2 regions of the Neobacillus sp. B24 genome follow, and region 2 is predicted to be linked to the other one. Evidence: a T-box and tRNA genes for the amino acid it is inferred to sense, from the RefSeq annotation. Region 2 holds a T-box; the other holds one or more tRNA genes.
What was found. The T-box of region 2 lies ahead of proS (proline--tRNA ligase). A T-box ahead of a tRNA ligase gene usually reads a tRNA of that ligase, here a tRNA-Pro.

Region 1: it encodes a tRNA-Pro, which carries the amino acid that the T-box ahead of proS (proline--tRNA ligase) is inferred to sense. The anticodon was not compared.

Annotation. Positions count from the first base shown of each region.
Region 1 covers NZ_AP035777.1:4,435,061-4,450,689, forward strand. The annotation lists gene ACZ43M_RS22005 (response regulator transcription factor) at 1-741, opposite strand, end outside; gene ACZ43M_RS22010 (sensor histidine kinase) at 734-2,194, opposite strand; tRNA gene ACZ43M_RS22015 (tRNA-Glu) at 2,381-2,452, opposite strand; tRNA gene ACZ43M_RS22020 (tRNA-Ser) at 2,459-2,546, opposite strand; tRNA gene ACZ43M_RS22025 (tRNA-Asn) at 2,550-2,624, opposite strand; tRNA gene ACZ43M_RS22030 (tRNA-Ile) at 2,660-2,736, opposite strand; tRNA gene ACZ43M_RS22035 (tRNA-Gly) at 2,741-2,814, opposite strand; tRNA gene ACZ43M_RS22040 (tRNA-His) at 2,820-2,895, opposite strand; tRNA gene ACZ43M_RS22045 (tRNA-Phe) at 2,920-2,992, opposite strand; tRNA gene ACZ43M_RS22050 (tRNA-Asp) at 3,000-3,076, opposite strand; tRNA gene ACZ43M_RS22055 (tRNA-Met) at 3,080-3,153, opposite strand; tRNA gene ACZ43M_RS22060 (tRNA-Ser) at 3,315-3,407, opposite strand; tRNA gene ACZ43M_RS22065 (tRNA-Ile) at 3,425-3,501, opposite strand; tRNA gene ACZ43M_RS22070 (tRNA-Met) at 3,685-3,761, opposite strand; tRNA gene ACZ43M_RS22075 (tRNA-Ala) at 3,780-3,855, opposite strand; tRNA gene ACZ43M_RS22080 (tRNA-Pro) at 3,870-3,946, opposite strand; tRNA gene ACZ43M_RS22085 (tRNA-Arg) at 3,963-4,039, opposite strand; tRNA gene ACZ43M_RS22090 (tRNA-Leu) at 4,058-4,146, opposite strand; tRNA gene ACZ43M_RS22095 (tRNA-Gly) at 4,152-4,226, opposite strand; tRNA gene ACZ43M_RS22100 (tRNA-Leu) at 4,237-4,321, opposite strand; tRNA gene ACZ43M_RS22105 (tRNA-Lys) at 4,331-4,406, opposite strand; tRNA gene ACZ43M_RS22110 (tRNA-Val) at 4,568-4,643, opposite strand; tRNA gene ACZ43M_RS22115 (tRNA-Glu) at 4,648-4,722, opposite strand; rRNA gene rrf (5S ribosomal RNA) at 4,764-4,880, opposite strand; rRNA gene ACZ43M_RS22125 (23S ribosomal RNA) at 4,964-7,900, opposite strand; rRNA gene ACZ43M_RS22130 (16S ribosomal RNA) at 8,096-9,645, opposite strand; gene ACZ43M_RS22135 (MgtC/SapB family protein) at 10,370-11,065, shown strand; tRNA gene ACZ43M_RS22140 (tRNA-Ala) at 11,147-11,219, shown strand; gene ACZ43M_RS22145 (DUF485 domain-containing protein) at 11,548-11,874, shown strand; gene ACZ43M_RS22150 (solute symporter family protein) at 11,874-13,412, shown strand; gene ACZ43M_RS22155 (DEAD/DEAH box helicase) at 13,489-14,865, opposite strand; gene ACZ43M_RS22160 (SCP2 sterol-binding domain-containing protein) at 14,995-15,360, opposite strand; gene ACZ43M_RS22165 (selenium metabolism-associated LysR family transcriptional regulator) at 15,598-15,629, shown strand, end outside.
Region 2 covers NZ_AP035777.1:2,264,375-2,280,003, forward strand. The annotation lists gene ACZ43M_RS11190 (MarR family winged helix-turn-helix transcriptional regulator) at 1-28, opposite strand, end outside; gene ACZ43M_RS11195 (hypothetical protein) at 154-336, opposite strand; gene ACZ43M_RS11200 (cupredoxin domain-containing protein) at 448-1,338, opposite strand; gene ACZ43M_RS11205 (hypothetical protein) at 1,430-1,564, opposite strand; T-box leader at 1,732-1,948, shown strand; gene proS (proline--tRNA ligase) at 2,122-3,552, shown strand; gene ACZ43M_RS11215 (GNAT family N-acetyltransferase) at 3,786-4,346, shown strand; gene ACZ43M_RS11220 (YdcF family protein) at 4,381-4,968, opposite strand; gene hmpA (NO-inducible flavohemoprotein) at 5,172-6,383, shown strand; gene ACZ43M_RS11230 (DegV family protein) at 6,431-7,279, opposite strand; gene ACZ43M_RS11235 (SGNH/GDSL hydrolase family protein) at 7,531-8,319, shown strand; gene ACZ43M_RS11240 (ABC transporter ATP-binding protein) at 8,332-9,246, shown strand; gene ACZ43M_RS11245 (ABC transporter permease subunit) at 9,239-10,219, shown strand; gene ACZ43M_RS11250 (VOC family protein) at 10,342-10,710, shown strand; gene ACZ43M_RS11255 (NAD(P)/FAD-dependent oxidoreductase) at 10,882-12,105, opposite strand; gene ACZ43M_RS11260 (hypothetical protein) at 12,390-12,989, shown strand; gene ACZ43M_RS11265 (hypothetical protein) at 13,136-13,261, shown strand; gene ACZ43M_RS11270 (twin-arginine translocase TatA/TatE family subunit) at 13,342-13,551, opposite strand; gene ACZ43M_RS11275 (M42 family metallopeptidase) at 13,624-14,646, opposite strand; gene mnhG (monovalent cation/H(+) antiporter subunit G) at 15,141-15,512, opposite strand; gene ACZ43M_RS11285 (Na(+)/H(+) antiporter subunit F1) at 15,496-15,629, opposite strand, start outside.

The sequences.
Region 1 (15,629 bases), 2.2 Mb from region 2:
CACCCTGCTAAAATAGTTAGGGTCCTTATACCCAACGTTATAACAGATTTCCTTCAAGCTGCTTTCTGGATTTTTCATCATTTCCTTGGCCTTATCTACCCGTAATTGAGTAAGGTAATCAATAAAATTAACAGAAAATCGTTCTTTAAACAACTTACTTAAATAATAGGGACTAATACCAACATGCTCCGCTGCATCTTCTAATGAAATTGACTTAGTAAAGTTCTCCTCTATAAATCCTTTTACTTTATTCATCTTTTTGTCTTCATAAACAAGATTCCAATCCATTTCTTCGGTTTCAATAGGTACTATCGCTGACTGAAGTTTTCTTCTTAAACTTTCTTGCTCTTCTTTTTCCTGTCTTTCCATCTTGAGTTCGGAAAGAATCCGCTCTACTGCTGCAACTAGTTCATCTTTTCGGGCAGGTTTTAATAAATATTCTTTCACACCCTGCTGCATGACTTGTCTTGCATACTCGAATTTATCAAATGCTGATAGCATGATGACTTTTATATGTGGCTGCTGGTCTTTAATTAATTTTACTGCCTCAATACCATCAATCCCTGGCATTTTAATGTCCATAATGATGATATCAGGAGCAAATTGGTGAGCCAGTTGGATTGCTTTTCTCCCGTTTTCAGCCTCTCCAACAATCTCTATCTCTTTTAATTTTGTTGATACAATCAGCCTAAGTACCTGTCTTTCCAGCATCTCATCATCTACAATTAGTAATTTATACATAACCTTTTGCGATAACCTCACTTTCAGCAGCAACTGGGAGCATTAGCACAATTACCGTTCCCTCACCCTTTTTGGATTGAATTTCAACTACCTGGTCCTGTCCATAAAATAATTGCAATCGCTTTATTACATTTTGAAGTCCAATCCCTGTCGAATGCCCGGTGTGCTTGGTTGATTGTTGACTGTAGTGCATAGTATCATCTAGCTCCACTAATCTTTTCTTTGTTTGTTCATCCATTCCAACCCCATTGTCTGCTACTTCAACAATGACTTGACTATTTTTTTTATAAACCCGAAGACTTAAAACTGCATCGCGCTCATAAGACTCAACGCCGTGGATAAATGCATTTTCAATAATTGGCTGCAATGTTAAAGAAGGTATTGGGAGTGATAAGCAAGACTCATCAATCTCCTTCTTAAACTGTACCCTGTCACCAAACCTGGTCATTTGGATAAAAAAATAATTATGAACGACGGCGACCTCCTCCTTCAAAGTCGTCGGTTTGTCCAGGCTGCCCAGATTGTATCTTAGTAATGCCGCTACGGAATCAATCAAATCACTAGTCCGTTCCGCACCTTCAATGTAGGCCATTCTTGAAACAGTATTTAATGTATTAAAGAGAAAATGAGGATTTATTTGATTTTGCAAACTCTTAAGTTCCATTTCTTTTAACAAGTTGTCTAACTCTGATTTCTGTTTAATTTCCTGAATTAATCGGCGAATATTTTCTCTCATATTATTAAATGTTTCGGCCAGAAAACGAAGTTCATCCCTTGTAGGTGCTTTAATATCAGGACCGTCAAATTTACCCGCCGAAATTTCCTTCGCAGCCTGTGATAAATGGGTTATTGGCTTCGTCATCCCTTTTGAAAACCAAAGGGCAAATAATAGGCTGAGAAATATGGTTATAGCAAAAATAAAAATGCCAATTGAGCTGAAGAGCTCGTTTCTTTTATGCATTTCTCTATAGAACGTTTGATAATTCGTTAATTCATGATTAATTAATGCCAATGTCGCCTCTTGTATGTATAGCGATATTCTTGACAATTCCGTTAAATGGGCCGAGTAAACCTCAATCTCATTTCGATCATATGCATTTATGATCACACTGCATTCGTCTAGAAAACTTTCAATCAAGTAATAGTAATTCTTTACTGCAATATCTTGGTTAATATGTATTTTTAGTTGGGCTTGCAAAGATTTTAACTTTTCCCGTTCAGATGAATAACTGCCCAGTCTATCACTAGAATGATCAAGCAAATAATCATCTATGGACTCGTAGACAGCTTTTGTACTGATAGATAGGTCATTTAACAAAAAGAATCTTTGCAAGATGGCATTATATTCTTCACCGGATTTTTGGCTGTTTTGAAACAAAAAATAAGCAACACTATTAATTAGGAGTACAAGGACCATGGAGTACACAATAATTTTAGTACGGATAGATACCACAGATTACTTCCTCTCTTTTCCTTTTATGGGCTATTTTTTAGTTTAAACCCAACCTCTTCCAAATTCAATTGAATCCAAATGATTCTGACTTTTTTTAAGCCCAAAGTACCATTTTATATCAAGTATGTGAGTAATCAACAGAAAACACAAAAAAACTGATGACATATTGTCATCAGTCCCTTTGTATGACCCCTACGGGATTCGAACCCGTGTTACCGCCGTGAAAGGGCGGTGTCTTAACCGCTTGACCAAGGGGCCAAATTACAGAGAAGAAGGGATTCGAACCCTCGCGCCGCTTCCGCGACCTACTCCCTTAGCAGGGGAGCCCCTTGAGCCACTTGGGTACTTCTCTATATGGCTCCGCAGGCAGGATTCGAACCTGCGACCGATCGGTTAACAGCCGATAGCTCTACCACTGAGCTACTGCGGAATAATAAGAAAGCTGCATACTCAATGCAAATTATATGGTGGGCCTAAATGGACTCGAACCATCGACCTCACGCTTATCAGGCGTGCGCTCTAACCAGCTGAGCTATAGGCCCATAATGGAGCGGGTGATGAGAATCGAACTCACAACAACAGCTTGGAAGGCTGTGGTTTTACCACTAAACTACACCCGCATGTATGGGGCGGCTGAAGGGAATCGAACCCTCGAATGTCGGAACCACAATCCGATGCGTTAACCACTTCGCCACAACCGCCGTGATTTATTTTTAAATAGAAGGTGGCTCAGGACGGAATCGAACCGCCGACACATGGATTTTCAGTCCATTGCTCTACCGACTGAGCTACTGAGCCACTTTAGTGGCGGTCTGGACGGGACTCGAACCCGCGACCTCCTGCGTGACAGGCAGGCATTCTAACCAACTGAACTACCAGACCGAATTGCGGGGGCAGGATTTGAACCTGCGACCTTCGGGTTATGAGCCCGACGAGCTACCGGACTGCTCCACCCCGCGACAATAAGAAGTATAAGATTACGTCATGCTAAAAGCTAACGTATGACTGTATCAATCTCAGTAAGCTTATTCAAGCAGCAGCTCGATTGATACAACTCGCAGAATATTCAACGATGCAATGGTCGTTGCTCCACCCCGCGACAATAAAAATGTGTTTATAATGGCGGAGGAAGAGGGATTCGAACCCCCGCGCGGTTTAACCCGCCTGTCGGTTTTCAAGACCGATCCCTTCAGCCAGACTTGGGTATTCCTCCATTATATATAAAACTATTGGTGGACCTTGTAGGACTCGAACCTACGACCGGACGGTTATGAGCCGTCTGCTCTAACCAGCTGAGCTAAAGGTCCAAGTAAAGGTTCATTAACCAATATGGTTAAAATCTGTCTGTCCCCATCTCAGAAAGCTTATTCAAGCAGCAGTTCGATGGGTACAACTCGCAGCTTGTTCAAGGAAGCCTTGCTCGTTGCTCTAACCAGCTGAGCTAAAGGTCCAAGTAAAGGTTCATTAACCAATATGGTTATGAGACAATTTGGTAGCGGCGGAGGGGATCGAACCCCCGACCTTACGGGTATGAACCGTACGCTCTAGCCAGCTGAGCTACACCGCCAAATTTCTAATTGAGTTATGGTGGAGCCTAGCGGGATCGAACCGCTGACCTCCTGCGTGCAAAGCAGGCGCTCTCCCAGCTGAGCTAAGGCCCCATAATCATGTAAGATGGTCGGGAAAACAGGATTCGAACCTGCGACCCCTTGGTCCCAAACCAAGTGCTCTACCAAGCTGAGCTATTTCCCGAAAATATAATTTAAAATGGCGCGCCCGACAGGAGTCGAACCCATAACCTTCTGATCCGTAGTCAGACGCTCTATCCAATTGAGCTACGGGCGCATATAAGATTGAAATAAATGGTGCCGAGGACCGGAATCGAACCGGTACGGTAGTCACCTACCGCAGGATTTTAAGTCCTGTGCGTCTGCCAGTTCCGCCACCCCGGCATTTCTGGAGCGGAAGACGGGATTCGAACCCGCGACCCCCACCTTGGCAAGGTGGTGTTCTACCACTGAACTACTTCCGCAAAATATAAATGGTGCGGGTGAAGGGAGTCGAACCCCCACGCCTTGCGGCGCCAGATCCTAAGTCTGGTGCGTCTGCCAATTCCGCCACACCCGCAATATTTGATGGTGAGCCATGAAGGATTCGAACCTTCGACCCTCTGATTAAAAGTCAGATGCTCTACCAACTGAGCTAATGGCTCATACTATGATGATTCCCTAAATTTTGATTGTGGACGTCAGATGTCCCCGCCTCAGAAAGAATATTCAAGAAGCGGCTCGGCATGTACAACTCGCAGCCTTTTCATAGAAGCTTTGCTCGTTGCTCTACCAACTGAGCTAATGGCTCATACTTTAATTTAAGTGGTGGAGGATGACGGGATCGAACCGCCGACCCTCTGCTTGTAAGGCAGATGCTCTCCCAGCTGAGCTAATCCTCCGAAATGGTGACCCCTACGGGATTCGAACCCGTGTTACCGCCGTGAAAGGGCGGTGTCTTAACCGCTTGACCAAGGGGCCAACTATAATGTAGACAAAATAATAGCCCCAAAAGGGGCTTAGCCCGGCAACGTCCTACTCTCACAGGGGCTTTCGCCCCAACTACCATCGGCGCTGAGAAGCTTAACTTCCGTGTTCGGTATGGGAACGGGTGTGACCTTCTCGCCATAGTTGCCAGACTATTTTTTTTAGGTTTCATTCCCTCAAAACTAGATAATGCAGAAGAAGTGTTGTAAAAACGAGTTCACCAGTAATACATGACTTGGTTAAGTCCTCGATCGATTAGTATCAGTCAGCTCCACATGTCACCATGCTTCCACCTCTGACCTATCAACCTGATCATCTTTCAGGGATCTTACTAGCTTGACGCTATGGGAAATCTCATCTTGAGGGGGGCTTCATGCTTAGATGCTTTCAGCACTTATCCCGTCCGCACATAGCTACCCAGCGATGCCTTTGGCAAGACAACTGGTACACCAGCGGTGCGTCCATCCCGGTCCTCTCGTACTAAGGACAGCTCCTCTCAAATTTCCTGCGCCCACGACGGATAGGGACCGAACTGTCTCACGACGTTCTGAACCCAGCTCGCGTACCGCTTTAATGGGCGAACAGCCCAACCCTTGGGACCGACTACAGCCCCAGGATGCGATGAGCCGACATCGAGGTGCCAAACCTCCCCGTCGATGTGGACTCTTGGGGGAGATAAGCCTGTTATCCCCGGGGTAGCTTTTATCCGTTGAGCGATGGCCCTTCCATGCGGAACCACCGGATCACTAAGCCCGACTTTCGTCCCTGCTCGACTTGTAGGTCTCGCAGTCAAGCTCCCTTGTGCCTTTACACTCTACGAATGATTTCCAACCATTCTGAGGGAACCTTTGGGCGCCTCCGTTACTCTTTGGGAGGCGACCGCCCCAGTCAAACTGCCCACCTGACACTGTCTCCCACCCCGATCAGGGGTGCGGGTTAGAATTTCAATACAGCCAGGGTAGTATCCCACCGACGCCTCCACCGAAGCTGGCGCTCCGGCTTCTCAGGCTCCTACCTATCCTGTACAAGCTGTACCAAAATTCAATATCAGGCTACAGTAAAGCTCCACGGGGTCTTTCCGTCCTGTCGCGGGTAACCTGCATCTTCACAGGTACTATAATTTCACCGAGTCTCTCGTTGAGACAGTGCCCAGATCGTTACGCCTTTCGTGCGGGTCGGAACTTACCCGACAAGGAATTTCGCTACCTTAGGACCGTTATAGTTACGGCCGCCGTTTACTGGGGCTTCGATTCAGAGCTTCGCTTACGCTAACCCCTCCTCTTAACCTTCCAGCACCGGGCAGGCGTCAGCCCCTATACTTCGCCTTGCGGCTTCGCAGAGACCTGTGTTTTTGCTAAACAGTCGCCTGGGCCTATTCACTGCGGCTCATCACAGCTATTCACCGTAATGAGCACCCCTTCTCCCGAAGTTACGGGGTCATTTTGCCGAGTTCCTTAACGAGAGTTCTCTCGCTCACCTTAGGATTCTCTCCTCGCCTACCTGTGTCGGTTTGCGGTACGGGCACCTTTTATCTCGCTAGAGGCTTTTCTTGGCAGTGTGGAATCAGGAACTTCGGTACTATATTTCCCTCGGCATCACAGCTCAGCCTTATGTGAGAAGCGGATTTTCCTGCTTCTCAGCCTAACTGCTTACACGCGCATAACCAGCAGCGCGCTTACCCTATCCTCCTGCGTCCCCCCATCACTCAAACGATAAAGAGGTGGTACAGGAATATCAACCTGTTGTCCATCGCCTACGCCTTTCGGCCTCGGCTTAGGTCCCGACTAACCCTGAGCGGACGAGCCTTCCTCAGGAAACCTTAGGCATACGGTGGACGGGATTCTCACCCGTCTTTCGCTACTCATACCGGCATTCTCACTTCTAAGCGCTCCACCAGTCCTTACGGTCTAGCTTCAACGCCCTTAGAACGCTCTCCTACCGCGGACACCTAATGGTGTCCACCCACAGCTTCGGTGATACGTTTAGCCCCGGTACATTTTCGGCGCAGAGTCACTCGACCAGTGAGCTATTACGCACTCTTTAAATGGTGGCTGCTTCTAAGCCAACATCCTGGTTGTCTAAGCAACTCCACATCCTTTTCCACTTAACGTATACTTTGGGACCTTAGCTGGTGGTCTGGGCTGTTTCCCTTTTGACTACGGATCTTATCACTCGCAGTCTGACTCCCACGGATAAGTCATTGGCATTCGGAGTTTGTCTGAATTCGGTAACCCGATGAGGGCCCCTAGTCCAAACAGTGCTCTACCTCCAAGACTCTTACTACGTGAGGCTAGCCCTAAAGCTATTTCGGAGAGAACCAGCTATCTCCAAGTTCGATTGGAATTTCTCCGCTACCCACACCTCATCCCCGCACTTTTCAACGTGCGTGGGTTCGGGCCTCCATCCAGTGTTACCTGGACTTCACCCTGGACATGGGTAGATCACCTGGTTTCGGGTCTACGACTACATACTATGACGCCCTATTCAGACTCGCTTTCGCTGCGGCTCCGTCTTTTCAACTTAACCTCGCATGTAATCGTAACTCGCCGGTTCATTCTACAAAAGGCACGCCATTACCCATGAATGGGCTTTGACTACTTGTAGGCACACGGTTTCAGGTACTATTTCACTCCCCTTCCGGGGTGCTTTTCACCTTTCCCTCACGGTACTGGTTCACTATCGGTCACTAGGGAGTATTTAGCCTTGGGAGATGGTCCTCCCTGCTTCCGACCGGATTTCACGTGTCCGGCCGTACTCAGGATCCACTCAGGAGGGAACGAAGTTTCAACTACAGGGCTTTTACCTTCTACGGCTGGCCTTTCCAGGCCGCTTCATTTACCCCGTTCCTTTGTAACTCCATGTTGAGTGTCCTACAACCCCGAAAGGCAAGCCTTTCGGTTTGGGCTGTTCCCGTTTCGCTCGCCGCTACTCAGGGAATCGCGTTTGCTTTCTCTTCCTCCGGGTACTTAGATGTTTCAGTTCCCCGGGTCTGCCTTCCATACCCTATGTATTCAGGTAAAGATACTGCTCCATTACGAGCAGTGGGTTCCCCCATTCGGAAATCTCCGGATCAAAGCTTACTTACAGCTCCCCGAAGCATATCGGTGTTAGTCCCGTCCTTCATCGGCTCCTAGTGCCAAGGCATCCACCGTGCGCCCTTTCTAACTTAACCTAAAAGGTTTTACTCTAACATTCATTAGAGAGAAAAACTAAAATGGCGATCACTCGGTTTTTACTTGGTTACTTCTTCTTACGATTATCTAGTTTTCAAGGAACAAAAAAGTTTCGAGAGAATAATTCCCTCAAAACTAAACAAACAGAAAACAATCAACGTTTTATTAGTCCGTAAGGACTAACTATTCCTTAGAAAGGAGGTGATCCAGCCGCACCTTCCGATACGGCTACCTTGTTACGACTTCACCCCAATCATCTGTCCCACCTTAGGCGGCTGGCTCCTTACGGTTACCCCACCGACTTCGGGTGTTACAAACTCTCGTGGTGTGACGGGCGGTGTGTACAAGGCCCGGGAACGTATTCACCGCGGCATGCTGATCCGCGATTACTAGCGATTCCGGCTTCATGCAGGCGAGTTGCAGCCTGCAATCCGAACTGAGAATGGTTTTATGGGATTGGCTCAACCTCGCGGTTTTGCAGCCCTTTGTACCATCCATTGTAGCACGTGTGTAGCCCAGGTCATAAGGGGCATGATGATTTGACGTCATCCCCACCTTCCTCCGGTTTGTCACCGGCAGTCACCTTAGAGTGCCCAACTAAATGCTGGCAACTAAGATCAAGGGTTGCGCTCGTTGCGGGACTTAACCCAACATCTCACGACACGAGCTGACGACAACCATGCACCACCTGTCACTCTGTCCCCCGAAGGGGAAAGTCCTATCTCTAGGAGTGTCAGAGGATGTCAAGACCTGGTAAGGTTCTTCGCGTTGCTTCGAATTAAACCACATGCTCCACCGCTTGTGCGGGCCCCCGTCAATTCCTTTGAGTTTCAGCCTTGCGGCCGTACTCCCCAGGCGGAGTGCTTAATGCGTTAGCTGCAGCACTAAGGGGCGGAAACCCCCTAACACTTAGCACTCATCGTTTACGGCGTGGACTACCAGGGTATCTAATCCTGTTTGCTCCCCACGCTTTCGCGCCTCAGCGTCAGTTACAGACCAGAAAGCCGCCTTCGCCACTGGTGTTCCTCCACATCTCTACGCATTTCACCGCTACACGTGGAATTCCGCTTTCCTCTTCTGCACTCAAGTCCCCCAGTTTCCAATGACCCTCCACGGTTGAGCCGTGGGCTTTCACATCAGACTTAAAGGACCGCCTGCGCGCGCTTTACGCCCAATAATTCCGGACAACGCTTGCCACCTACGTATTACCGCGGCTGCTGGCACGTAGTTAGCCGTGGCTTTCTGGTCAGGTACCGTCAAGGTACCGGCAGGTACTCCGATACTTGTTCTTCCCTGACAACAGAGCTTTACGACCCGAAGGCCTTCTTCGCTCACGCGGCGTTGCTCCATCAGACTTTCGTCCATTGTGGAAGATTCCCTACTGCTGCCTCCCGTAGGAGTCTGGGCCGTGTCTCAGTCCCAGTGTGGCCGATCACCCTCTCAGGTCGGCTACGCATCGTCGCCTTGGTGAGCCGTTACCTCACCAACTAGCTAATGCGCCGCGGGCCCATCTGTAAGTGTCAGCGTAAACCGACTTTCAGCTTACCAACATGTGTTGATAAGAATTATCCGGTATTAGCACCGGTTTCCCGGTGTTATCCCAGTCTTACAGGCAGGTTGCCCACGTGTTACTCACCCGTCCGCCGCTAACCAACAGGAGCAAGCTCCTATTGATTCGCTCGACTTGCATGTATTAGGCACGCCGCCAGCGTTCGTCCTGAGCCAGGATCAAACTCTCCAAAAAAGATGAGTTGATTAGCTCATAAAAGTTACGTTGGCTTCATTCCGTTAGGAATGAATAATTTTATTGTTGACGTTTTTGTTTGTTTAGTTTTCAAAGAACTATAATATCTTGAGTGGATTTCTTCACTCATTTTTACCTAGCCGCTCAAAAGCGACCTCTTTAATTTAACATATCTCTCATCGTAATGTCAACAACTTTTTGAATTTCTTTTTCAATGTTGTTTTGACGCTCTCGAAGAGGACGAGATTTAATATACCATGATTAAAATATGTTTTCAATATAATTTTTATAAAACTTCTTCAAAAAGACTTCTTCATAAAACTTCAGGGAAACTTAAATTCAAAAATTAGTTTGTTACCCAAATAAAATAAAGGTATTGGATATGGAAATCAAGGGTTCCTTGCCACTATTCCATTAATGAATAAAGAATCATACTCATAAAACAGACAACAATCGTATATGTAATTAAAGATACTCTTTTTCGAACGTTTTAACCAAATAATAATAGACCGTAACATGATGCGGTACTACATTTCATAAAAAAGTTGATGTAGAAACTGGGGATGGCACCTAATTCCAATACGGCGTAAGGATTTATTTTTGTTCTTCCATAAAGTGCTCCATTATAGGTACAATCAAATTAGCAAATGAATGTAATCCTAGAGTATTTTTAGGTTATTTTTCAAAATAAAGTCTTCCTACACTACTAATGGACGTGAATTAAATGAGCAGCATTGATTTTGATATCTTAATTAAGCTTTTCATCTCCGCTGTCTTCGGGCTGATAATTGGGTTGGAACGAGAACTGAAACGGAAACCAGTAGGATTAAAAACAAGTCTTGTCATTTCCGTTGTCAGTTGTCTTCTTACTATAGTATCTATTGAATCAGCATATATGTTTCCCAATTCCGATAAGGTTAGAATTACGATGGACCCGCTCCGCTTGGCGGCACAAATTGTCTCAGGTATCGGTTTTCTTGGTGCAGGGGTTATTTTAAGACGTGGCAATGACAGCATATCGGGACTTACGACTGCCGCTATGATTTGGGGGGCAGCCGGAATAGGGATTGCGGTCGGCGCCGGTTTTTATCTAGAAGCATTTGTCGGGGTGGCCCTGCTGATCATAAGTGTCGAATTGGTTCCGGCAGTCATGAAAATTTTCGGACCGAAACAATTACGAGAAAAAGAAATTATGCTCCAATTGTTTATTAGAGACCAAGCGCAAATTGATAAAGCAATCACTTATTTAATGGAAAAAGAGTATATTATTCGCAGGCTAAGGATCAAGGATTTAGATAATGGAGACCATCTTGTGCAAATTTTAGTAGCAGTGGACTACCGGGAGAAAACAACGGATGTATATGCTGCCGTTTCGGTATTAGAGGGTGTAAATAAGGTAGAAATAGAAAGTATTAGCTGAAGGAGAATTTTTAACTTTCTCCCAAAATTCCTCTTGCAATATAAAAATAATCCAGATATAATTCTTCTTGTACCATTGTTTGGGGGATTAGCTCAGCTGGGAGAGCGCTTGCATGGCATGCAAGAGGTCAGGGGTTCGAGCCCCCTATTCTCCATTATTTTTCGAAAACCTTTGCTTATTGCAAAGGTTTTTTCTTTTTTATACCCTTTCTTCCGCGGCCTCCCTCCCAAATTACCTATAAAATAATTTCTATTCTAATAAAAATTTCTCTTGCGTCCCTGATTCTCTTAAAATTATAATAAAAAACATAAAATATTTCCAAAGTTGTGAAATATCTGTCAAATAGAGAGGAGGTTAATAAAAACTTTTTTCGCTCTACACCACTGACAAAACACCATCTTATCCTCAACCTATCCATCAGTCATCATTGTTTACTTTTTTTATTTTTTTAAGGGGTTTATACCGAAAGGGGGAGCTTCACATTGGAGGCTAAAAAATTTAATACTGTTTCTGAAAGCGATTACAGTGCTATTGCCCAATCTGCTTCGTTTAAAGCATTACTTGCCGAAAAGAAGAAATTCATTATTCCATTAACCATCTTCTTTTTCTGTTTTTACTTTGCCTTGCCTATCCTAACCTCGTATTCAACGATCCTAAATACAAAATTTATTGGCGATATTACTTGGGCATGGGTGTTTGCGTTTTTGCAATTTGTGATGACCTGGGGATTATGCATGCTCTATTCTAAAAAGGCAGCTAAATTTGATGAGTTAGCTAATCAAGTTGTCTCAGAAAGGGGGAATGGCTGATGAATACTCCTGCGTTCCTTATGTTCCTTGGAATTGTATTGGTGACCTTAGTCATTACCTACTATGCCTCGAAAAAAACAAAGAATGCCAGTGAATTTTATACTGCGGGTGGCGGCCTGACTGGCTGGCAAAACGGTATGGCCATAGCGGGAGACTATATGTCGGCAGCTTCCTTTCTTGGTATCGCCGGAGCAGTCGCCTTACAGGGCTTTGATGGTTTCTTTTACAGCATTGGGTTTCTGGTTGCCTATTTGGTGGTTCTTTATTTAGTTGCTGAACCATTAAGAAATCTAGGCAAGTATACATTTGCTGACATGATTGCCGCACGTTTCAACGCTAAGAAAATTCGCGGCTTTGCCGCAATGAATACGATGGCCATTTCTATTTTTTACATGATTGCACAACTTGTTGGGGCTGGTGCACTTATTAAATTATTATTAGGGCTTGAATATACAACTTCTGTCTTAATCGTTGGCGTACTTATGACGGTATACGTTATCTTTGGCGGAATGCACGCAACAAGCTGGGTTCAAATTATCAAAGCCATACTATTAATGGGCGGGACCTTGGTCATTTCCATTATTGTTTTTGCGAAATTCAACTTCAGCATTACCGATATGTTCGCCCAAATGAAAACAGCAACTCCATTAAAAGATACATTCTTAAATCCTGGAGTTAAATATAAGGACGGACTTGATACACTTTCTTTAAATATGGGGCTTGTACTCGGTACAGCAGGCTTGCCGCATATTCTGGTCCGTTTCTTTACGGTTAAAGATGCTAAAACTGCCCGCTCTTCGGTTGTATACGCAACATGGATCATAGGGTTATTTTATGTTATGACCATCTTCCTTGGCTTCGGTGCCGCGGCATTTGTTGGAAACGAGAAGATTATTGCCGCTAACGCTGCCGGCAATATGGCTGCACCGTTGTTGGCAGAGGCCTTAGGAGGCAATATGCTGTTTGCCTTCATTTCCGCAGTAGCTTTCGCGACAATCCTTGCCGTAGTGGCAGGTCTTGTGTTAACCGCAGCATCTGCGTTTGCCCACGATTTTTATAATGAAATTTTGAAAAAAGGTCAAGCGACAGAAAAGCAACAGGTAAAGATGGCGCGTTTTGCGGCAATTGGCGTTTCCGTTATTTCCATTATCCTGGCGTTGGGTGCCCAAACACTGAACGTGGCCTTCCTTGTTTCGTTGGCGTTTGCTGTAGCTGCAAGTGCCAATTTACCAGTTATCATCTACACAATTTACTGGAAACGCTTTAATACAACCGGCGCTGTGTGGGCAATGGCAGTTGGTCTTATTTCGGCTATCGGATTAGTTTTGATCAGCCCGAATGTATTCAGTCCGGAAGTTGGAAAAGCCATCTTTGTCGGAAACCCAATCTTCCCATATAGTACTCCGGGGATCATCTCCATTCCACTTGGATTCTTAGCCGGATACCTCGGAACCATCTTCTCCAGCGAAAAAGCTGATGTAAAGAAATATGAAGAAGTACTGGTTAAATCCAATACCGGTATCGGTTTAGGTAGATAATAAAAAAAGGTGCCTGACACCCATATAGGGGATTAGGCACCTTTTGTATTGTGATGATAGTGTTCAACCCAACCCTTTACCGTTGTTTTTTCTTTCCGGCGCTATTTTTTGTTCTGGTTCTCGTTGTTTCGGATTTGGTGGTTGGTTTCCCTTTAGCAAAACTTGGCTTTGAACTCCTGGATTTTATTTGCTGCGTCCCTTTTCTTTTGTCTCCAGCCTTTCCCTGTGGCTCTGGACTTCGACCTGCTTTTTTCTGGTGCTGTGACTTTTGCTGAACATTTTTGTCCTTCTTTTCTCCCCTTGCAGAGCCTTCCTGCGCAGTTTCCTTTTCCTTTTTCGCATTACCTAGGTTTTGTTTTTGAATGCTTATACTTAACTCTTTTTCAATTGTATCAAGTGCAGGCTTATCTGCAGTGGAGTACAAGGTAATGGCCATGCCCTTCATCCCAGCGCGTCCAGTTCTGCCAATTCGATGAACATAGCTTTCGGAATCCTGAGGAATGTCGTAATTAAACACATGGGTAACACCTTCCACATCCAGTCCTCTTGCTGCCACATCTGTGGCAATCAGCAATTGGATTTCGGCATCACGGAACCGTTTCATTACCTGCTCCCGTTTCGCTTGTGACAAATCTCCATGTAATTCATCACAGGAGAAACCTCGTGCCCTTAAAATCTCATAAAGTTTGCTGACTCTCCGTTTTGTCCTGCAAAAAATGACTGCCAGAAATGGCCGATGGGTTTCAATTAACTCAATGAGTGTTGCCTGTTTGGCCCGATCAATCGTGTGAATGGCAATTTGTTTCACATTGTCGGCAGGGCCTTGGACCTTTTCAACCTGAATATACTGTGGGCTGCGCATGTGTTTATTGGCAAGCTTTCGAACCTCTGGGGGAATTGTGGCCGAATACAGCATCGTTTGCCGCTCTTTAGGTGTTTCCCTAATAATGTCCTCCACCTCGCTAAGAAACCCGATATGAAGCATTTGATCAGCCTCATCCAATACCAGAAAAGATACATTGGCTAACTGGAGAGTTTCTCTGCGAATATGGTCCAAAAGCCTTCCGGGCGTTCCTACCACAATCTGCGGGTTGTTTTTCAATTTCTTCAATTGCTTAGCGACATCCTGACCGCCATAAACAGCAAGGACATTCACGTCCTCCAAATCATGTATCATTTTTTCAAATTCTTCCGTGATTTGCAGCGCCAGTTCTCTTGTCGGTGTCACAATGAGCGCCTGGATGCGATCACTATTTCGGTTTAATTTTTCAAGAATAGGCAGGATGAACGCAAATGTTTTTCCAGTTCCAGTTTGCGCTTGGGCAATGATATCCCTGCCTTCCATAATGATTGGAATCGCTTGTTCCTGAACAGGTGTTGGGTTCGCCACACCGTAGCCTTGCAGTTTATCTACTAACTCTTTTGAAATGCCTAATGGCAAAAACTTTGACAAATAACCGCCTACTTTCTTTTTACCTTCCACTAATAATGAGTGTTTTCTACCTTTTTTTCAATTATTCATAATAAAGACTTGAGAAAAAATAAAGACTGCCCGAGATCCCCGAACAGCCCGCAAATGCTATCATAGTGGTTCTTTTAGATTATATTTCTTGAGAATACTTTCAATCTTAAAGCCGGTGCTCACATCGCCCTTTACCTTAACTTTGCCCATTAGCAAAGCCATGGAACCGCTCATTTTACACAAGAACATTTTTTTGAAAGTGTCATAGTTTAAAGTCAATGAAACATTAGGAGTAACCTCGACGCCTTCCTTAATCGTTAATTTTCCGTCCTGGAAAAAGTGTTGATATATCGAAGGCTGCTCATCGACAACCTCATATTGAACCACTGCATTAAAACCTTGAATCGGGCCAGGATTTTCATTAAAGATTTCCTCAATTCTTGCCATTAACTCTGCTAATGAATATTCTTGAAGTGTTTTGACCATAAGCGTATCCCCCTCAGCCAATATAGTATATCTCCATAATACCAATACGTATCCGTATTGAACAATGAAAATTTTTTGAACTTTTTAGAAAATGGTACCTGACACTCATCGCTGAGTCGGCACCTTAATAATATTGGTAATGCTCTCCACACTATTCCGTGATATGCTAGGATAAATTCAACTAATCTGTTTAATCAATAGTATTGAATCGATTTTGCGAATATGAGGTGAATGTCGATGGATCTACACCAGTTGTATGTGTTTACGAA
Region 2 (15,629 bases):
TTAATTCTTGAATTAGGGCATCCTTCATTGGGTCTCACCTCGTTTTTTTGATATTAGTTAAAGTGTTGAACTATTCACGTGATTAACTATAAATCAAATGGAAAATAGAGTCAATTAGAAACGTCCATAAAAAAGGCAGTGACCTTGTGATGGTCACTGCCCTTTAGAAACATTCAGTTTTTTCCTTTTAGCAATTTTTCTTACCAAATAAATCCCGGCAATTATAGCTAACAGGTTTAAAGAATCCCCAAGATTAATTGTCAAATTTAATTGGTTACTGACTCTTACACTATTCTGGTTGTTATTCGTAGAGGGAGTGTTAACTTCAGTATTCATGAAAACACCTCCAGATAACTTAATTATAATTCATTCATATTCAACAAGAATGGTTTTAATTTTAATCTCATAAATAAAAACAAGCCATGGTTCATGGCCTGTCAGGAAGAATTATTCAACAATTACTGTGCCTTTAAACATATTCATGCCGCAGCTAAAGGTGTATTCACCAGTTTTGTCAGGGGTAAAGGTTAACTTGGTTGTGCCTATTTTTAAATTGGCATTGTTAATATTAAAATCTGGCATATTGAAGGTGGAGAAACAGCTATTATCAATGGGATTCTGGATTTCAAGCTCAACGGTAACACCTTTTTTTACCCGAATCACATTAGGTGAATAACCTTTATCGGTTACAAGCATGTTCACCTTTGGTGAAGCTTCATCCGTTACGTCGATTTCAGTCTTGGGTGCAGGCTGACTGCTTGCTGTTTGGGAAGCTTGAGCCTCTGAACCGCCAGTTTTTGCAGGAAGATCCACCAGATCGCTGCTATATAAAAACAGAAACAGGGCGGCAAACACAACTCCACCAGAAATAATCGCAAACGGCGACATTTCTTCTGTCTTGACAGCAAATTTGTGACTACTTTCCGCTAGTATAAATAACATTACAAGGCCGATAATCACGATAAATATGCCCAATAATATGCCCAAAAGAATCATAGGATTGATGAATTGAAGAAAGACACCAAGAATGGCTCCAATGATTCCGCCAATTAAGCCAAACATCGAGCTCATGATAATAGCCAGCAGTCCAATGGGATGACCGGTCAAAAAGCCAAGAATAAAACCAATAATCATACTGATCCCGACGACAAGGAACATTTCGCCAGATAGTATTCCGATAATGGTCCCGAATAGCAAACCTGACATCGTAGAAATAGCAATGGAAATCATCAAGGCTGGAGTTTTGGCTAATTGTGCATTATTACGATAAAGAAGATAAATAGAATAGCCCGCAGCGGCAGCCACAATTAAGGCTGAAATAATCAAAAAAATAGTCATACCTACGTCTCCTCTTATGAGTTATCAACATAAGAGTATTATAAAGGGTATTAACACATTTGCTCCGCGAAGAATTGAACGTTTTATGAAACTATTTTTTCTCTTCGTTTTCTAACGCCTTTTTATAAATACGTTTTAGGGTATCGTTTTGCAATTTCATTATATCCAAAAGGAATTCCTTTTCCTCTTCTTCAATCTGTAGTTCATCCTTTTTCTTATCCTCCATGCAAATCACCCCGCTTTATCTGATAACTAGCATTTTACTCGATTTACCGAAGGCTTTAAAGTATGAAAGAATATTATTTTGCTAAGACTGGCATTATTATGAAAAATAATCCGCGATAGGAATTGACTTTTCTGTTGCATAACTATATAATTTTTTCAAAAATATAGCTTGAAACTATGACGAGGACTAGTAAATTGAATCTGTCTTAACAAGAGAGGGAACCATTGGTGGAAGGTTTCTTAAGGCAATCATTAGAACCTGCCTCCGAGTTCTGTATCGGATGTTACTTGAAGATACACGCGGATAAAATCCGTTATCATGGAAAGAGTATAAAGCAAACGCTTTATGAATTTAGGGTGGTACCGCCAGGCCTTGGTCCCTTTTTAGGATCAAGGCCTTTTTATATTTAAAAGCGGAGGCGCCTTGCCCAGGGGCGACAGGCATAAGACGAGCCGGCGAGAAGGCTGCTTTTTAGCCTTCTTGACGGATTGGCTTATGACCCCGAGCCCCTAGGCGCTGGAGCTGGATATAATTATTATTAACAATGAGGTGTCAAAATGGCTAAGGAATTTGTAAAAGATATTACTGCGATGGATGATGATTTCGCGCAGTGGTATACAGACGTCGTAACGAAAGCAGATCTAATTGATTATTCAAGCGTACGCGGGTCGATGATCATCCGCCCATACGGCTATGCGCTTTGGGATAATATCAAAAATGAATTGGACCGCCGCATTAAAGAAACTGGACATGAAAATGTCTATATGCCTTTATTTATCCCTGAGAGCTTGCTGCAAAAGGAGAAGGACCACGTAGAAGGATTTGCTCCTGAAGTCGCATGGGTAACACATGGCGGTTCTGAAGAATTGACGGAGCGATTGGTTGTCCGTCCAACATCAGAAGTCCTATTCTGTGAGCATTATAGCAATATCATTCATTCTTACCGCGACCTGCCAAAGCTGTATAACCAATGGGCTAACGTTGTCCGATGGGAAAAAACAACCCGTCCATTCTTACGGACCTTGGAGTTTTTATGGCAGGAAGGACACACCGCGCATGCGACGGATGAGGATGCAATGGAAGAAACCATCAAAATGCTGAATGTGTATGCCGAAGTTCTTGAAGGTATTCTAGCGATTCCAGTTGTAAAAGGCCAGAAAACGGAAAAAGAAAAATTTGCCGGGGCAAAAGCAACGTTTACAGTTGAAAGCTTAATGCACGACGGTAAAGCCCTGCAGTCCGGTACTTCCCATCACTTTGGAACGGGCTTTGCCGAGGCATTTGGCATCCAGTATACCGATAAAGAAGGTAAACTCCAGTATGTTCATCAAACATCATGGGGCTTCACAACCCGTGTTATTGGTGCCTTAATCATGGTGCATGGCGATGACCGCGGCTTGGTGATTCCGCCAAAAGCAGCACCAACTCAAGTCATGATTGTTCCAATCGCCCAGCATAAAGAAGGCGTGCTTGATTTTGCTTACGACTTGAAAGCATCACTTGCGAAGGTCGCCCGCGTTGATATCGATGCCAGTGACAAGAAGCCAGGCTGGAAATTCAACGAGTATGAAATGAAGGGTATTCCAGTTCGTCTTGAAGTCGGACCAAAAGATATTGAGAACAAGCAGGTTGTCTTGGTGCGCCGTGATACTTTGGAAAAAGTGATTGTGCCAATGGATCAATTAGAGGAGAAGCTTGTTGCGTTACTGGATGAAATCCAGTCTAATCTATACAATAAGGCGTTGAAGCACCGCGAAGAAAGAACTTCAGTTGCGGTGACGCTTGATGAGTTAAAGAACAGTCTTGAGGCAAAACCAGGGTTTATTAAAGCAATGTGGTGCGGCGAGCTTGCTTGCGAGGAGAAAATCAAAGAAGATACAGGGGCAACTTCCCGATGTATTCCATTTGAACAGGAAAAAATCTCTGATAAGTGCGTTTGCTGCGGTAAAGACGCCGATACAATGGTGTATTGGGCAAAAGCCTATTAATTTTACGGGCTCTTCCGGGGTGGAAGAGTCCTTTTTTTGGCTGCAGAGGATTATATCCGCGAAAAATTGGTGGATATCTGCGAAAAATTCGATATATCCGCGAAAAATTGAATATATCCGCGAAAAAATCAATATATCCGCCAAAACGACAAAATATCCGCGAACGCGGTTTTTACAAAGGATTTCTACTATAAAAGACGAATATATAAATCTTGGGGGGAGAGGACGACATAATGAAACCAATACTAAAAGAGTTTCCAGACGAGTTTATTACAGAAAGACTGTTAATCCGTAAGCCGATGCCAGGCGACGGAAAAGCTGCTTTTCAGGCGATGCAGGCGTCAATGGTGGAACTGAAACCATGGATGCCATGGGCTCATCGGGAGCAAACAGAGGATGATGTTGAAGCGAACATGCGTGAAGCTCACGCCAAGTTTTTGATTAGGGAAGACCTGAGATTGCATATTTTTAATAAGGAAACAGGAGAGTTTATCGGTTCGTCTGGCCTGCATCGAATAAATTGGGATATACCGAAGTTTGAAATCGGCTATTGGATTGACACCCGGCATGCTGGGAAGGGGTACATAACGGAAGCTGTAGCAGCTATAACCAATTTTGCCTTTACAGAACTGAACGCAAAGCGGGTAGAGATTCGCTGTGATTCAAAAAATAACAGAAGTAAAGCGGTAGCGGAACGTCTCGGGTTTCCACTTGAGGGGATTTTGAAAAATGATGGTTTGTCCGGGGACGGCAAAGATGTAAGAGATACTTGCGTTTACGCCAAGACAAAATAGAAAGAACTCGGCCTATAGAAGGCCGAGTTTTCATTTAATCGAGAATATATCTTTCTAAATAAAATTTGGAAATCGCCAAATATTCTCGCCCGTAAGACTTCACCACTGCTGATCTTGGTGTTTCCGCGGGAAGTCCCGAGGCCTCTAGCCCTTGATCGCTGGCGATGCTGACAGCCCTGTACAGATGAAAGGTATTGGTTACAATCACGCCATTGCTGGAATCAGCCGGAATTAGCTTTTTAGAAAAACGGACATTTTCAGACGTGTCTGTGGATTGATCCTCCAACATTATCCGCGACTCACTGATGCCTTGGTCAATTAACTCTCGCTTAATACATTCTGCTTCGGAAATGTCTTCGCCGCGGCCTTTGCCACCCGATGCAATGACGACCGTATTAGGATTATCTTTAAGATACTCCGCTGCGGCATCAATTCTGCGGTCAAGTGCCAACGACGGAACGGTGCCATTTACTTTCGCACCCAAAACGATTAAATAATCGGCGTTCTTTGGTGTCTCCAACTTGATGGATTCACTAATTTTAAATTGCAATAAACCAACATAAATAATCCCCAATACTAAAAAACAGAAAAAAATAACTAAATTTCTCTTCTTACGTTTCATGTTTCTCCTAGTCTTTTTTTCTTTTATAGTAAGCTATCATATAAATAATTTCCAGCATAATGCCAAGAAACAGATGGGAAAAGTGTCCTGTGTCCTAGTTCGAATTATTCAAAAATAACAATGTGTGATTTAAATCACTAAATCACTGTGCTGGTTGTCATATAATCACTGTGTAAATAGTGGAAACCAGAGGAGTGTTAAAAGTGTTAAGTCAAAAAACAATTGATATTATTAAATCAACTGTTCCGGTACTGGAGGAACATGGTGAAAAAATTACGACAAAATTTTATCAGCTCATGTTTGGAAACCATCCAGAATTATTGAATATTTTTAATCATGCCAACCAAAAACAAGGCCGGCAGCAAAAGGCCTTAGCAGGCACCGTATATTCTGCGGCAATGTATATTGATAATTTGGAGGCCATCCTCCCAGTCGTAAAACAAATTGCGCATAAGCATAGAAGTCTTGGGATCAAGCCGGAGCATTATCCAATTGTCGGCAAACATTTGCTGCTGGCAATTAAAGAAGTGTTGGGGGATGCTGCAACAGATGAGATCATTGATGCTTGGGCGCAGGCCTATGGTGTCATCGCAGATGCCTTTATCAGTGTCGAAGCCGAGATGTATCAGGAAGCCGAAACACAACAAGGCGGCTGGGATGGTTTCCGCCCCTTTGTGGTAGCTCGTAAAGTAAAGGAAAGTGATGTTATTACATCCTTTTATTTAAAACCGACTGATGGTAAAAAGATTGCCAGCTTTAAACCGGGACAATATATTAGTATCAAACTTGAAATTGAAGGCGAAAAATTTACCCATATCCGCCAATACAGTCTATCCGATGCACCTGGCAAGGACTATTATCGAATCAGTGTCAAGCGTGAAGGCGGTAATCCTAATCCAGATGGGGTTGTGTCCAATTACCTTCATGAAGGTGTAGAAGAAGGCGAACTGCTTATGGTGAGTGCGCCAGCAGGTGATTTTGTGCTTGATACCGCTCAAGAGAACCCTGTTGTTCTGTTGAGCGGAGGTGTTGGCTTGACACCAATGTTTAGTATGCTAAAAACCGTGGTTGAAGTTCAGCCAGAGCGGAAGGTTACTTTTGTTCATGCCGCCCAAAATAGCAATGTCCATGCCCTTAGAACTGAGGTTGAGGAGTTGGCACAGCTTGAAAATGTGACATCTTCCTTATTCTACGATTCACCGACGGAAGAAGACCGCAAACACCATCGTTTTGATGTAGAAGGGTATATTACCTGTGAATGGTTGAAAGAGAAAGTTTCCATTGAAGATGCCGATTTTTATTTCTGCGGTCCAGTTCCATTCATGAAAGCCATAAACAGCTTCCTTCAAGAACTGGGTGTCAATGAAGAAAGAATTCATTTTGAATTTTTCGGTCCAAAAGCTAGTTTAGTTTAAAAAAAGAGAACCCGATTCCACTACTATTGCGGAATCGGGTTCTTTTATTATTCACAAACCCACGAAAGTCCAAGTGTTCCAACCCCCGTATGCACGCCGGCAACGGTGATTAGCATCATAACTTCGGTCTCTAACTCGGGAAATTGTTCATTTATATATTTTTCAAACGTAATAGCCTTTTCCTGTTCGTGTGCATGAAGGATGACTGCTTTCGTTATTTTATGTGTGTCTAAATCATCTAGTAAGCGATTGACGAGCCAGGATAGTGCTTTTTTTTCGGACCGGACTTTGTCCTTGATTTTGGCAGTTCCTTCCTCAATCGATAGGATCGGTTTAATATTTAACAGTGATGCCAAAATCTTCTGCCCTCCAGATACACGGCCGCTTTTGTGAAGCTGGTCGAGATTGGAAGGGACTAAGTATAGACGGGTATTATCGCGCAGACCATTCAGGTGGTGGACTAATTCGTCCATTTCAACTCCCTGCTCAATTAGCCCCATGCCTTTTTTTATTAAAAAACCAAGTGGATAGGAACCGGTACGAGAATCAATAGCAAATAGCTTAAAGCCTGCCATTTCCGCAGCCAGGACAGAAGTCTGGTATGTTCCCGTCAAGATGCTGGAGGCATGAATCGCAACCCCATAGTCATAGTCTTCCTTTAATTTTTCATATAGTTCAACAAAATCACTAAGTGAAGGCTGGGATGACTGGAATTTTCCTTGTTCTGTTTTCATTCTTTCATAAAAAACTTCCTGGGTAATATCAATGGTTTCTTTGTAAAATTCATCATTAATCACAACGTGCAGGGGAATGACATGGATTTGATGCTCCGCGATAAATTCCTCGCTAAGCGATGATGTTGTGTCTGTAATCCAAGCAATTTTAGCCGGGTTCATTTCATTTCTCCTCCTGAGAATGCACCTTATTTATAGTTTTACCCGCTACATGTATGACTTTATTAAAGCATTTTTTGGACTAAATCATAGAATAGAGGATATTCAGGTATATAACCAAGTAAACAATACTGGAAGGGCAAAACTTGGTCAATAAACAAATGTCATGTTTATCGCAGAAATTTTTTATTACTAAAATTTTATTCTAGTATCGAACTGTGATTTAATGAAGGTAAGATATTGGCCGGAAAGGAATGAGCACTTTGAGTAGAAACATGGTTCGCTTTTTTACTATAATTGCGGCTTTATTTTGCCTGATGTGGCTAATTGGACTTGGCTTGTCGGTCAATGAATACTATGCCGGAAAACCGGATAAACTGCCGTCGGCTAGTGAGCAAAGTCCGGAAAAGACTGATAACAAAAAGGGATTAACAATTGTGGCAATAGGTGACTCACTGACCCGAGGGACTGGTGATGAAACGGGCAAAGGTTATGTCGGCGTTTTAGTTGATGAACTAAAGGAAAAAACAAAACAGCCTGTGCAGCTGACAAACCTTGGCATCAATGGCCAGCGTTCGGATCAATTGCGGGAACAGGTTCAGCAGACTGAGGTCGGGCGGCAAATTCAAAAGGCTGACGTGGTTTTAGTCACAATTGGCGGGAACGATTTGTTTCGGAGCGGACAAGGTATTATTAATTTTAACAAGGAAGACCTGACCGGGATACAAACCAAATATCTCGATAATTTAAAGTTTATTTTTGAAAGAATCAGGAAAAACAATCAACATGCCAACGTATTTTTTATTGGTCTCTATAACCCGTTTATTGAACTGGGAGAAGGAAAAGAGATGTCCAAGGTAGTCCGGCAATGGAATTATCAAAGTGCGGAGGTAAGCGCAGCATATCCGAAAATCGTCTTTGTTCCAACATTTGACTTGTTTGAGTTAAAGGTCAACGATTATTTGTATTCTGACAAGTTTCATCCAAATACAAAAGGGTACCGGTTAATTGCGGAACGGGTTGCCTCATTAATTACTTGGTGAGGAGATGGGCGTATGGAAAAAAATATTACATTGTCCGTAAAGGATTTAACAAAGAAAATTGGCAAAAGAGAAATTATCAAAGGATTATCCTTTGATTTGCGGGAAGGGGAAGTATTTGGCTTCCTAGGTCCGAATGGTGCCGGAAAGACGACGACAATCCGGATGATTGTTGGCTTGATTAAACCGACATCCGGTACCATCCAAATCTGCGGTTATCCTATCCACGAGAGATTCCGTGAGGCCATGAAAAATCTAGGCTGTATCGTTGAAAATCCAGAAATGTACCCTTATTTATCGGGTTATAACAACCTGCTCCATTTTGCCCGAATGCTTGAGGGGGTAGGGGAAGAACGCATACAGGAAGTCACCAAGCTCGTTGGCTTAACTGAACGAATCCATGATAAAGTCAAAACTTATTCACTAGGGATGAGGCAGCGCCTTGGAATCGCCCAGGCCTTGCTTGGAAATCCAAGGGTGTTGATTTTGGATGAGCCTACAAATGGGCTCGACCCGGCAGGAATACGGGAAATGCGGGAATTTATCCGATTTCTTGCGGAACAGGAAGGTTTAAGCGTGCTGGTTTCCAGCCATTTATTAAGTGAAATCCAGCAATTATGCGACCGGGTTGCCATCATCTCAAAGGGGCAAATTATCACCACTGACAGTGTTGAAAGGCTATTATCTAACCGTGAACGAGTTCAGTGGCGTTTAGAACCATGCGATAAGGGTAAGCAAATATTAAGTGAGTTAACAAAGGTCGAGGAGCAAGAGGATGGAACGTTCCTAACCGAGTTTGATGAACAGGGAACCCCTTTATGGAATAAAGGATTGGTGGAAGCGGGTGTCTCGGTATTGGAAATGAACCGAAAGATGCCGGTGCTGGAAGATTTATTCCTCGAACTGACAGGTGGTGAGACCATTGAATAAGCTGATTCAAAATGAAATGCTGAAACTCATTGCCAAAAAGCGCCTAGTTGTTATCACCATCATTATTGGTGTTCTTGTCATATTGTTTACATACGCCCAATACAAGGAAACAGAAACGCAGCGAAAAAAACTGGGGACGGATGATTGGCGGACAATCCTGCAGCAGCAAATTGTCGACACGACCAACCGGTTAAGCAGCAGCCGAATTTCTGAAGAATGGAAAAAGCAACTGCAAATTTCACTGCAACAGAAGCAATATTATCTTGATCATGATATCAACCCAGCCGAGCCGGGAGCCCCTACATTTATGAGAATTTTTCTCGAGAACTCTATTGATTTATTTATCCCGTTAATGGTTATGGTTATTGCCAGTGACTTGGTCTCATCAGAACATAGCCTCGGGACGGTTAAACTGTTGTTAACTCGGCCGGTAAAGCGGTGGAAAATCCTCATGAGCAAGTATATTACCTTGTGTCTGGCCGTTTCCTTAATCATCGCGATTGCGGGAATCTTGTCATACGTCATTTCCGGTGTTGTTTTTGGCTACAAAGGCTGGGGGGCGCCGATGTTGACCGGCTTTAATATAACCGATGAAGGACTAAATACTGCCGACGTCAAACTATTAAGTCTATGGAAGTTTTTATTAATGGATTTCGGACTTGTTTGGTTTGTAGCGATTGTTGTAGGAACATTATCATTTATGCTGTCTGTATTGATTCGCAGTACTGCCGCCGGAATGGGGGTCATGCTTGCCGCCCTTATATCGGGTGCCATTTTAAGTAACATGGTTTCTTCGTGGGAATCAGCCAAATATTTTTTCATGGTGAATTTAAGGCTGACGGACTTCATGAAAGGCAATGCCCCGCCTATTGAGGGCATGAACCTGTCTTTCTCGTTGATGGTACTTCTTGTCTGGTGGGCTGCGGCACTGATTGTATCCTTCGTTGTTTTTGCCAAAAAAGATGTATATTAACGGGGGGCCATTCTCCTTTTATCGGGGAGTGGCCATTATTGTTATTCTTTAGTTTGCAATTGCCAGAAAGTTAGCAATCTTATAGAATAATAGGTGAATATGACTAGATGGGGGAATTGGAGATGTCATTTGCCATAACAAAAATAGACCATGTACAACTGGCCGGACCGAAAGGGTGCGAAGACGAAGCAAGGGCTTTTTTTGGAGAAATCCTTGGACTGACGGAAGTAGAGAAGCCTGAAGAATTAAAAAAGCGAGGCGGGGTTTGGTTTGAATTCGGAACTTTCCAGCTCCATATCGGAGTGGAGGAGCCATTTTCCCCGGCAAAAAAAGCTCATCCGGGCTTTACCGTAGATCATCTTGAAGCACTAAAAGCACAGTTAATCCAGTACAAAGTGAATTTTACCGAGGACAATAATTTACCTGGGGCAGACCGGATTTATGTCAATGATCCGTTTGGCAACAGGCTGGAAATTTTAGAGTGGAAATAAAGTGAACGTGAAAACAGCCCGCTCCAGTTTGGCAGCGGGCTGTTTGTCTTAAATTTGGGGGAATTTAAGACAGTATATTGGGATGCTTCTATTCAAAAACAACAAGGGAAGGAGAGGAGGGAACGCCCCCCTTGTCGCAGGAAAGTATCACGAGTTTCGCGATATTACTGACTATTGCTTCGCTGTCATTTTCACAGGCTCACTGCTAACGCCAACGTGTTGCTTTAAGATTAATGCCGGGCCGCCCAAGTTAAATAAATAGCGGGCCTCGATTACTTGTTTCATAAAGGCACCGATTAAGCCGGAAAGGCGGACGCTGCCGACTAAGCCAACAGCTGCAAAGTTACCTATGGAGGCAACAGAGCCTTTATGATGATATTCAAAAACATTAAGCTCTTCGCCACGAATGCTGGCCACAATGTTTTTCGCACATACAGGAGCTTGCTGCAAGGCTACTTGTGCAGTTGGAGGCAAGGCGCTTTTTTCATTCTTCATAAACAGGGAACAATCCCCGATACTAAAGACGTTGTTCATATTTTTAACTCTCAAGGAGGAGTCAACGGCAATTTTTCCTCTTTCTAACGGCAAACCAAACTTTTGGACGATAGAATTTGCTTTGACACCGCAGGACCAAATCAAAGTCCTGGTCGGTATATCAAGGCTATTTTCAAGTCGAATTTTCTCAGCTGTTACTTCTAGAATCTTTGTTGATGTAATTAATTCAACATTGTATTTCTTTAAAGTATCCATCGTGTATTGGATTGATTGTTTTGGGAAAAACGGGATAACAGAAGGTGCCGCCTCGACAGCAACGATTCTGATATTCTCAAATGGAATGTCATGCTGTTTGCATAGTTTTGGAAGCCCATCAGCCAATTCGCCCATAATCTCGACGCCGGTAAATCCACCACCTGCAACGACAAAAGTTAGCCGGGAAGGATCGTGATCTTCCTTATAAAGGTTAAATTGTTTAACAATCTGATGATAAATCGCCTTTGAACTCTTAAAGCTGCGAATTTCAAAACCATGCTCTTTCACACCTGGAATTCCGAATGTTTCCACTTCAAACCCTAAAGCTACTAATAAATAATCATATGCTACTGTAGCGCCGCCTTCAAGATGGACTTCTTGGTTATGAACATCTACTGATGATACCTCTGATTTGATAAAACGAGTTTTAGAAGGATCAATTAATTCCGGAATAGAGATAGCAATTTGCTTATCTGCAGCAGTACCTACACCGATTTTGTGTAGCTGCGTTGTTAAGTAATGGTAGTTATGCTTATTAATTAAAGTAACATCTGCTTCACCAGATTTTAATAATTTCTCTAACCGTTTCGTTGTGATAAGGCCGCCGTAACCTCCACCTAAAATAACGATTTTTGGCTTGTTCATCGTAAATCACTCCTGATTCAAAATACTTAAATAGTTTTTTGTGAAACATTTCACATAAATAATCTTTTAAAATGGAGCAATCGCTCCAGAGTTATTGTTTGTGAAATATTTCACATATAATTTCTATATATAGAATACGACACTTTCATAAACAACGCAATGACTTTCTCACTAAATTTTTGTCAAAATGGTAAATTTTTTTCTTGAATTCGGGCATGATAACGTAGGGCAAATTTACTATCACTGCAGGATCAACAATATCATCAAACGAAAGGAGATCATCAATGAAAACAAAAATAATGATATTCGTATTCGCTCTATTATTCTCTATTCCATTTATGGTTAGTGCAAAGGAAGTGTTGCCTGACACTAATGTGGATAACCAGGAACAACTAAATAATGTAGATAACTCAGAAAATGACCAGCCTTGTGATTGCGAGGCGGAGGAGACACGTCATCATCAAAAACAAGGTCATGGGAATTGGCAGGCTAAGATGGTGGAGCGGGAAAAGCTGCTGCTTAGCTGGGTTGATCAGTATACGCCTGATAAGAAGGCTGAATGGACTCAAGTTTTAGAGGAAAAGAAGCAGCTTCGTAATGAGTGGATGAGCCCTGAAAATGCTGCAAAACGTGAGCAATGGAAAAGTGAAAGAATGAAAAAAATGAAAGAACTGCACAAACAGTTAGAAGAAGGCAAAATTACAAAAGAAGAATTCATAAAAGAGGCTCATGGCGGTAAGGATATGGGACGTTGGAAAACGTTTCACGACATCAAGCTTGCTGTCGAGAATAAGGATGCTAAGCTGGCCGCAGAACGTTTAAATCAACTTCTTGACCAATATAAGGAACATAACGTCAAACTTAAAGAAAAACTGAAAGATTAATGTGAAAGATTAATGAAATTGCCAATCCTTGAGGGGTTGGTTTTTCTATTCCTATGCATTCAGCATATTTGCATGGGGTTAGCAATGGTTAAAAGGACAAGAATCCGGGCAATTTAAAAGAGACGAAAAGCTGAGGAGGAATATAAATGAATCGAAAAAAATTAATGATGACAACTGTTGCGCTAGGAGCAGCCTATTTACTCCGTAATGACAAGTCCAGAAAAAAAATAATGAATCAGTTTCAGAATTTAGCAGACAAATCAAGACGATAATTCCACTGGAAAGGCTCCCCAGACGCTGCACTGTAAACTAAAAGCATCCCCCGAAAACGATGGGGATGCTAATATCAACATTACTTCTTCAATTCAATCTGTTTAACTTCATTAATATCTTCTTTTATATCTTGCTTAATGTCATCAGCAATGCTGCTGGTGGCATTTTTAAATTCACGGATCGACTTACCGAAGGCACGGCCAATTTCAGGAAGTTTATTTGGCCCAAAAATAATCAAGGCTACAGTTAGGATTAAAATTAACCCTGGAACACCGATGTTAGATAGCATAATTCCATCTCCAATTATTTAGTAAACTGTCATCTTCATTATAGCTCTTTACCGCAGTTTGTAAATGCACTATTATATGACCATTTGTGATTGAACATAATGATATAAAAGCTTTGCCGTGTTTTCTAGTGATGTTTGATGTGTCCGTTCAAACGCATGGGATGAATCAATTCCTGGTCCGATTAATCCATGAACAATATCATGACCAGATCGGATTGCTGCAGAGGCATCCGATCCATAGTATGGATAAATATCAAGCTTGTAGCCGATATTATTGGTCTCCGCAAGCTGTACTAGGGCCTTTCGCAACCCATAATGGTACGGGCCGCTCGCATCTTTCACACAAATTGAAACCGTATATTCATCTGTCGACTGGCCGTCACCCATGGCTCCCATATCCACCGCCAAATACTCCACCGTTTCCGATGTAATATTGGAATTGCCGCCATAGCCGATTTCCTCATTATTAGAAATTAAAAAGTGTGTCGTATATGGCAAGATGATTTTTTCTTCTTTAATCTGTTTGATTAATTGCAGCAGTACCGCAACACTTGCCTTGTCATCCAGATGGCGTGATTTGATGTAGCCGCTCGGCGTCACCTCTACCCGCGGGTCGAAGGAAACGAAATCACCTACTTCAATACCAAGGGCTCGAACCTCTTCTGCACTATGTACCTTTTCATCAATTCTGATCTCCATGTTTTCCTGATTGCGCTCCGCTTTCCCTGCATCCTTATATACATGGACGGATGTTTGATGCATCAGGATGGTTCCGGTATACTTCTTACCGCTGCTAGTTTCAATTTGACAATACTCGCCTTCAATCGAGTTGTATTTAAACCCGCCGATTAGGTCAATGCGGAGCCGACCATTTGCTTTAATTTCCTTCACCATCGCTCCTAGCGTGTCAACATGTGCGGTCAGCATGCGGTGCCTGCTGGAATCTGTTCCTTCAATTGTGGCAATCAATCCACCCTTCCGGTTCCTTCTCGTCTTCACCTGCAATTCTGTTAGGTATTTTTCAACATATGTAATGACTTCATTGGTATTGCCGGATGGGCTTGGAATAGACACCAAGTTTGTTAACAATTTCATCGTTTCTTCAGTATTTGGATGCGCCACTGTCTGTTCCCCTCTCGATAATTTTTGTTCTTATTTATTATACAACTATTTGAAAATCTCATGTCAAATGTCAATATTCTTAATCATCAAGCCTATTTTCTAATCTTTTTTATAAAATGAAACATTTTTGTGCAAACTAATACCGATATGGGGGTGTTTGTATATTGTGAAAATCAAAATCCTAGTGTGTTTATCGATATTTTTACTCTTATTTTCAACAGGGTGGTTACTGCAGCAAAAAAATCATCGGGAATTTAATATTAATCAAACAGAATACCAAAATCATAACATGGAAGGAACCCTGTTAAATACCCAAAATACTCTGATGAATAATCAATTAAACACCCAAGTAATAAATACCAAAAGAAAATTATATAAACCATTTAAGCCTAGAGAATATGTTCGAATTGAACGATATTAAAGAGTGTTCCAAGATCTATTCCTTGGAACACTTTTTAATTAATCTATCATTTTTCTGCTGTGGACGAATTCATTATTTTTTTATTATATTCTTTTAAGTCGTCTCTAATACTTTTATCCCAAAGTTTGACTCCCGCATTGTAAGCAGCTCTATTAATGAGGTGACCAGAAATGGGGGAGGTCATAAAAACAAAGACAATTCCTAAGATAAGCCTGGAATTTAAATAGCCTTTAAGAGCATAAACGTACAGTACAGCACCTAATAGAATGAACATTACTCCTAATGTTGCCGCCTTTGATGCGGCATGATTCCTCGTATATACATCAGGAAGCCTGATGACTCCGAAGGTAGCAATCAGACAAAGCAGGGCACCTGTAAGTATAAAAAATCCAATCACAAAATCAATAAGTGCGCTCACGTTCAATAATTACCCCCTTTTCTAAATATTTGGCGAAAGCGATCGTTCCGATAAAAGCAAGAATGCCGATAAGTAAAATGATCTCTAGAAAGGCAGGAGATTGTAGAACAATTGAAA